2 regions of the Variovorax sp. GW823-FHT04F07 genome follow, and region 2 is predicted to be linked to the other one. Evidence: riboswitches for the same ligand, from Rfam matches in the RefSeq annotation. Region 2 holds a riboswitch; the other holds the start of a gene.
What was found. Region 2 has a riboswitch for glycine ahead of gcvT (glycine cleavage system aminomethyltransferase GcvT). Riboswitches for the same ligand answer to the same signal wherever they lie in the genome.
Positions count from the first base shown of each region.

Region 1: linked by a shared signal. The riboswitch ahead of AC1RAA_RS22225 (D-amino acid dehydrogenase) and the one ahead of gcvT (glycine cleavage system aminomethyltransferase GcvT) in region 2 are both predicted to bind glycine.

Region 1 is NZ_JBXAIG010000005.1:85,551-88,946, reverse strand. It holds gene rfbB (dTDP-glucose 4,6-dehydratase) at 1-973, opposite strand, end outside; glycine riboswitch at 1,092-1,182, shown strand; glycine riboswitch at 1,227-1,333, shown strand; gene AC1RAA_RS22225 (D-amino acid dehydrogenase) at 1,425-2,732, shown strand; gene AC1RAA_RS22220 (RtcB family protein) at 2,752-3,396, opposite strand, start outside.
Region 2 is NZ_JBXAIG010000001.1:226,373-229,768, reverse strand. It holds gene AC1RAA_RS01080 (L,D-transpeptidase Cds6 family protein) at 215-706, shown strand; gene AC1RAA_RS01075 (hypothetical protein) at 803-1,339, shown strand; glycine riboswitch at 1,371-1,461, shown strand; glycine riboswitch at 1,474-1,578, shown strand; gene gcvT (glycine cleavage system aminomethyltransferase GcvT) at 1,626-2,798, shown strand; gene gcvH (glycine cleavage system protein GcvH) at 2,870-3,241, shown strand; gene gcvP (aminomethyl-transferring glycine dehydrogenase) at 3,300-3,396, shown strand, end outside.

The DNA.
Region 1 (3,396 bases), on a different contig from region 2:
GGACGGTCTTGCGGATGCCGGTGTCGAAGGTCTCGGCGGGCTTCCAGCCGAGTTCGGCCTCGAGCTTGCGTGCATCGATGGCGTAGCGACGGTCGTGGCCCGGGCGGTCCGTGACGTAGGTGATCTGCTCCTTGTACGGCTTGCCGTCGGCGCGGGGGCTCAGTTCGTCGAGCAGCGCACACACGGTGTTGACGATCTCGATGTTGGGCTTCTCGTTCCAGCCGCCGACGTTGTAGGTCTCGCCGAGCTTGCCGGCCTCGAGCACGCGGCGGATGGCGCTGCAGTGGTCCTTCACGTAGAGCCAGTCGCGCACCTGCATGCCGTCGCCGTACACGGGCAGGTTCTTGCCGGCCAGTGCGTTGACGATCATCAGCGGGATCAGCTTCTCGGGGAAGTGGAACGGGCCGTAGTTGTTCGAGCAGTTGGTGGTGACCACCGGCAGGCCGTAGGTGTGATGCCAGGCGCGCACGAGGTGGTCGCTGGCGGCCTTGCTGGCCGAGTACGGGCTGTTGGGCTCGTACTTGTTCTCTTCGGTGAAGGCCGGGTCGGTCTTGGAGAGCGAGCCGTAGACCTCGTCGGTCGACACATGCAGGAAACGGAAGGCCGCCTTCTGGTCGGCCGGCAGGGCGTTCCAGTAGCCGCGCACCGATTCGAGCAGGCGGAAGGTGCCGAGCACATTGGTCTGCACGAAGTCTTCCGGGCCGTGGATCGAACGATCCACATGCGATTCCGCGGCAAAGTTCACAACGGCACGGGGTTTGTGCTCGGCCAGCAGGCGATCGAGCAGCGCGCTGTCGCCGATGTCGCCTTGCACGAAGACATGGTTCGCGTTGCCCTTGAGCGACGCGAGGGTCTCGAGGTTGCCCGCGTAGGTCAGCTTGTCGAGGTTCACGACGGGCTCGTTGCCCTGCGCGATCCAGTCGAGCACGAAATTGGCGCCAATGAAGCCTGCGCCGCCGGTAACCAGGATCATGGAGTCCCCTGCATGTAGAAAAAAGTTTGCTTTACCAAAAATCAACATTCAATTATCCCATCGGTGTGAAGTGCCGATGTACAGGGCTTGGCCGGCTTGCGGGGCCCGCCTACAATCGCCAACAATTGCAGGAGAGCGGGCTTCCACGGAGGCCCTACCGAAGGCGCAAACTCCCATAAACGCTCAGGTCGGCCCGACGAAATTCCAGGCAACGCCCAGGAACTTCGGCAAGGGGTCAGTACTGCACTCATCGATACAGCCGTCTGGAGAGCCGCCACGCCATGTGGCGCACCGAAGGAGCAAACCCGCTGCGGGTGCAGCAGGGTGAATCTCTCAGGTACCGAGGACAGGGGGAGCGGCAACTTGGACATCGGTCGTCCGGTTGCTTGCTATTTTTTCAATAGCACTCCACGCCCGCCGTTCAAGCGCTGCAAACTCAAAGGTACTTGCAATGCGTGTGATCGTTCTTGGCGCCGGCCTGCTCGGCGTGACTTCGGCCTACTACCTCCAGCAACTCGGCCACGAGGTGACCGTGATCGACCGGCAGGCCACCCCGGCCGCCGAAACCAGCTTCGCCAACGGCGGCCAGATCTCGGTCAGCCATGCCGAACCGTGGGCCAATCCGAGCGCGCCGCTGAAGGTGCTGCAATGGCTCGGCAAGGAAGATGCGCCGCTGCTGTTTCGCATCCGCGCCGACATGCGCCAGTGGCTCTGGGGCCTGCAGTTCTTGCGCGAATGCACCCCCGCACGCACCCGCCACAACATCGAACAGATCGTTCGTCTCGGTACATACAGCCGGGAAATGTTGCAGCAATTGCGTCGAGACACGGGCCTGAACTATGACCAGCGCACGCAAGGCATCCTGCACTTCTATACGACGCAAAAAGAATTCGACGGTGCCCTCGCGCCCGCCGAGCAGATGCGTGCTCTGGGCTGCGAACGCCTGGTCATCTCGGCCGACGAGGCCATCAAGATCGAACCCGCCCTCGCCCACATCCGCCCCCAACTCGCCGGCGCCACCTACACCGCCGAAGACGAATCGGGCGACGCCAACCGCTTCGCGCGCGAACTCGTGAAGCTGGCCGAGGCGGCCGGCGTGAAGTTCCTCATGAGCCACACGGTGACCGCGCTGCGCGAAGCCGGCGGCAGCATCGACCACGTCGAGGCGACCGACAACGAAGGCCGCTTCCAGCGCATCCGCGGCGATGCCTTCGTGCTCGCGATGGGTTCGCTGAGTCCGTTGTACGCCGCGCCGCTGGGCATCCGCCTGCCGATCTACCCCGCCAAGGGCTACTCGGTGACGCTCCCCGTCAAGGACGCATCGAAGGCACACCAGGTCTCGCTCACGGACGACGAATACAAGCTGGTGTTCTCGCGCTACACGTCGGAGTCGGGCGACCGCCTGCGCATCGCCGGCACGGCCGAGCTCAACGGCTACGACCGCGACCTGAACCGCGTGCGCTGCGAAGCCATCGTGCGGCGCGTCGAAGAACTCTTCCCCGGCGCCGGCGACACCGAACGCGCGCAGTTCTGGACCGGCCTGCGTCCGGCCACGCCGAGCAACGTGCCGCTGATCGGCAAGACCAAGCTGCCGAACCTGTTCCTCAACACCGGCCACGGCACGCTCGGCTGGACGCACGCCTGCGGCTCGGGCAAGTCGATCGCGCGCATCGTGAGCGGGCTGGCGCCCGAGGTCGATTTCGCGTTCGCCGGCATGCCGGCACCCGCACCGCGCGCCGTGCAGCCCGCACTGGGCTGACACGACACGCGCCCTCGGGTCATGCCTTGAACGTGACCCAGGGCTTGAGCCGCACGGCGCAGCGGATGAGCCCCGCGCTTTCCTGCGCCTCGATCACCGCGCCGATCGGCTTGTAGGCCTGCGGCGCCTCCTCGATGCGGCGCTCCTCGCGCAAGGTCACGCACTGCCAGCTGGCATCGGCGTCGTCGGGTGCGGGCCGCATCGCGCGCACTTCCTGCCGACGCATGCGCCGGCCGGCACCATGGCTGCACGACCACAGCCAGTCCTCATGCCCCAGCCCGGTCGCGAGGTACGAGTGATCGCCCATCGACCCGGGAATCAGCGCCAGGTCGCCCGCATGCGCCGGCGTCGCGCCCTTGCGATGGATGTTCATGCCGTGCTCGCGCAGCACCACGTTGTGCGGCACATCGACCACCAGCGTCGACGCCGTGGCGCCCAGCAGCTCGGCGAAGTCCTTGCGCACCAGCTCGGCCAGCACGACCCGGTTGGCCCACGCATAGCGCGCGGCCACGCCCATGGCTTCGAGGTACTCCTGCGCCAGCGGCCCGGCCAGCCCGTACAGCCCGCTCTTCGGATGGCGCAGGCCCTGCGGCCACTCGGCCCGCGCGCGGTCCATCCAGCGGCCCCCGACATGGAACCCGATGTCGCGCGAGCCGCTGTGGAT
Region 2 (3,396 bases):
CACTGGGTGCTTCCCGCAGCGAAATCAAGGAGGAGCCGAAGGCGGGGGACATTCGCGGAGGGAAGCACCCGGTGTCCTGTGCACGCGCCCTGAACCACGGACCACCGAAATCCGTGGGCGATTCAACGCCGCACGCGCTCTCTTTCACTGCCAGAATCGACGCAAGCTTCGACGTCGAGCCTGACAGACAAGAAGAAGGAAAGAGAAGGACGCCATGCACCGAATCGTCGCCCAGGGCAGCAGCCTTGTCGCTGCCGGCTTGCTGGCCACCGCCGGTATCGCGGCCACGCCGGCCGCCGCGCCCGTTGCAGCCGTTGCACCAGCGGCCGCCCCCGCCAATCCCACCAATCCCACCAATCCCGTCACCCACCTCGCCGAAGTGGAAAGCGCCGTGCGCGCCTGGGCCGCCGCCTGGTCCGCGCGCGACGTGGAGCGCTACCTCGCAGCCTACGCGAGCGACTTCACCCCCGCGCGCGGCCAGACCCGCGAGCGCTGGGAGGCCGACCGGCGCGCCCGCATCACGGGCAAGTCGCGCATCAGCGTGGGCATCGAGGGGCTGGTGATCAGCGTCCAGGGCACCTCGGCCAGCGCGCAGTTCCGGCAGATTTACAGCGCCGACGCACTCACCGAGACCGACCGCAAGACGCTCGAGCTGCAGCGCGTGGGCCCGCGCTGGCTGATCCGCAAGGAGAGCGCGGGCAACTGACGCGCACCCCCTTGTCCCTGTAAGGCAAATGGTTCACGAAGATGTCACCACTTGCAACGATGCTGCAGCCTTCGACCTCCGAAAGCTGTGGCCGCCATGTTCCCCACCAAGACCGAGAAGGCACGCGACGAACTCCAGGCCGGGCAGCGCACGCTCAGTCAGCGTGAGCGCGCCTTGCTGCTCATGGCCGACGGCCGGCGCTCGCTGACCGACTTCAGCCCGCTGTTCCCCAGCCGCGTCGAGGCCGAGCAGGCGATCCAGGGGCTGATGCAGCGCGGCTACCTGCAGGTCGCGCGCCCGGTCGCGCCACCGCCCGCACCGGCCCCCACGCCCGTCCCCGCCGCCGAGCCGATCCAGGTCGCCACCTCGGCCGACAGCTTCGACGGCAAGCGCTCGCTGGCCACCACGCGCATGTTCCTGTTCGACATCTGCGAACGCATGTTCGTGCGCCGCGACCCGCGCTTCGCCAACCAGATGCGCGACGCCCTGCGCGAGGCGCGCGACCGCGAGGCCATGCTGACCATCGCCGCGCTGATGCTCTCCGAGATCGAGAAGGCCGCCGGCCCCGAGCGCGCCGACTCGCTGCGCGAGCGCATCGACAAGCTGCTGCCGCCGGCAGAAACCGTGCACTGAGCCGCCAGCCCCGGCCCCGCGATCCACTACACTCGCCGGGTCAGGAGAGAGCCCCGCGCGACGGGGCCGCCGAAGGCGCAGGGGTTCCCCGAACGCTCAGGCAAAAGGACTGACAAGACGCCGGCAACCACCGGCGTTTCCTTGCTGGAGAGAGGCCGTGGCATTGCACGCGGCCCACCGAAGGAGCAAACCCCGATCGTGGGGCGAATCTCTCAGGTAAAGCGGACAGCAGGGGTGGCCCGTGGCGTTGCAGCCATGGATTTCGACTGCCCCTTTGGAGTGCCCCGTGGCCGCTTCCTCCGCTTCCGACGCCCAACTTCTCAAGACCCCGCTGTACGACCTCCACGTCGAGTTGGGCGCCCGCATGGTGCCCTTCGCCGGCTACTCCATGCCCGTGCAGTACCCCGCCGGCCTCATGGCCGAGCACAAGCACACGCGCGACGCGGCCGGCCTGTTCGACATCTCGCACATGGGCCAGCTGCGCCTGGTCGGCCCTGACGCCGCCGCCGCGTTCGAAACCCTGATGCCCGTCGACGTGGTCGACCTGCCCGCCGGCAAGCAGCGCTACGGCCTGCTGCTGAACGACGAGGGCGGCATCCTCGACGACCTGATGTTCTTCAACGAAGGCAACGGTTCGCTCTTCGTGATCGTGAACGGCGCCTGCAAGGTGGCCGACATCGCCCACATCCAGGCCAGGATCGGCGCGCGCTGCCAGGTGCAGCCCCTGCCCGACCACGCGCTGCTGGCGCTGCAGGGCCCACAGGCCGCCGCCACGCTGGCACGCCTGTCGCCCGGCATCGAGCGCTTCGTGTTCATGACCGGCGGCGCGGTGCAGATCGGCGGCATCGCCGCCTTCGTCACCCGCAGCGGCTACACCGGCGAAGACGGCTTCGAGATTTCGGTGGCCGGCAAGGACGCCGACGCCCTCGCCCGCCTGCTGCTCGCACAGCCCGAGGTGAAGCCCGTCGGCCTGGGCGCGCGCAACTCGCTGCGGCTCGAAGCCGGCCTGTGCCTGTACGGCAACGACATCGACACCACCACCACCCCGGTCGAAGCCTCGCTCAACTGGGCGATCCAGAAAGTGCGCCGCGCCGGCGGCGCGCGCGAAGGCGGCTTCCCGGGCGCGGCCAAGGTGCTGGCCCAGCTGGCCGCCGTCGCCTCGGGCGCGGCCGGCCACACCGACCACAAGACGCTCACGCGCAAGCGGGTCGGCCTCGTGGCACTGGAACGCATCCCGGTGCGCGACGGCACGCTGCTGCAGTCGCTCGAAGGCCACGACATCGGCGCCGTCACCAGCGGCCTGCTCGGCCCCACGGCCGACCGCTGCGTGGCCATGGGCTACGTGGCCGCCGCCTTCGCCGAGCCCGGCACGCGCGTGCAGGCCATCGTGCGCGGCAAGCCGGTGCCGATGGAAGTCTCGACCATGCCCTTCGTGCCGACGCGCTACTACCGCGGCTGACCGACACTGAACCCCGCAGACCCGGCTAGGCTCTGCACCCCGATTCCATTTTTTCCACGAGGAGTTTTTTCATGAGCATCAAATACACCAAGGACCACGAATGGGTGGCGGCCGAAGGCGGCGCCGCCACCGTCGGCATCACCGTGCATGCGCAGGACGCGCTGGGCGACGTGGTGTTCGTCGACCTGCCTGAAGTGGGCAAGACCTTCGCGCAGGGCGAGGTCGCCGGTGTGGTCGAGTCGGTGAAGGCCGCCGCCGATGTGTTCATGCCCGTGTCGGGCGAGATCACCGAAGTCAACGAAGCGCTGCGCGCCGACCCGTCGCTGGCCAACAGCGACCCGCTGGCCGCCGGCTGGTTCTTCAAGGTCAAGCTGAGCGAGCCCGCGCAGCTCGACGCCCTGCTCGACGCCGCCAGCTACGACAAGTTCGCCGCCGAATCCTGATCCGCTGAACAGCAGCTTCCTCGCACCTTCGTTCCTTCTCCCCCGAGCCTTCACCGCCATGCCGATTCCCGCCCTTCCCTCTTTGCAAGAACTAGAGAACGCCGAAGAATTCCTCGCCCGCCACATCGGCATCGATGCGGCGGACGAGGCGCGCA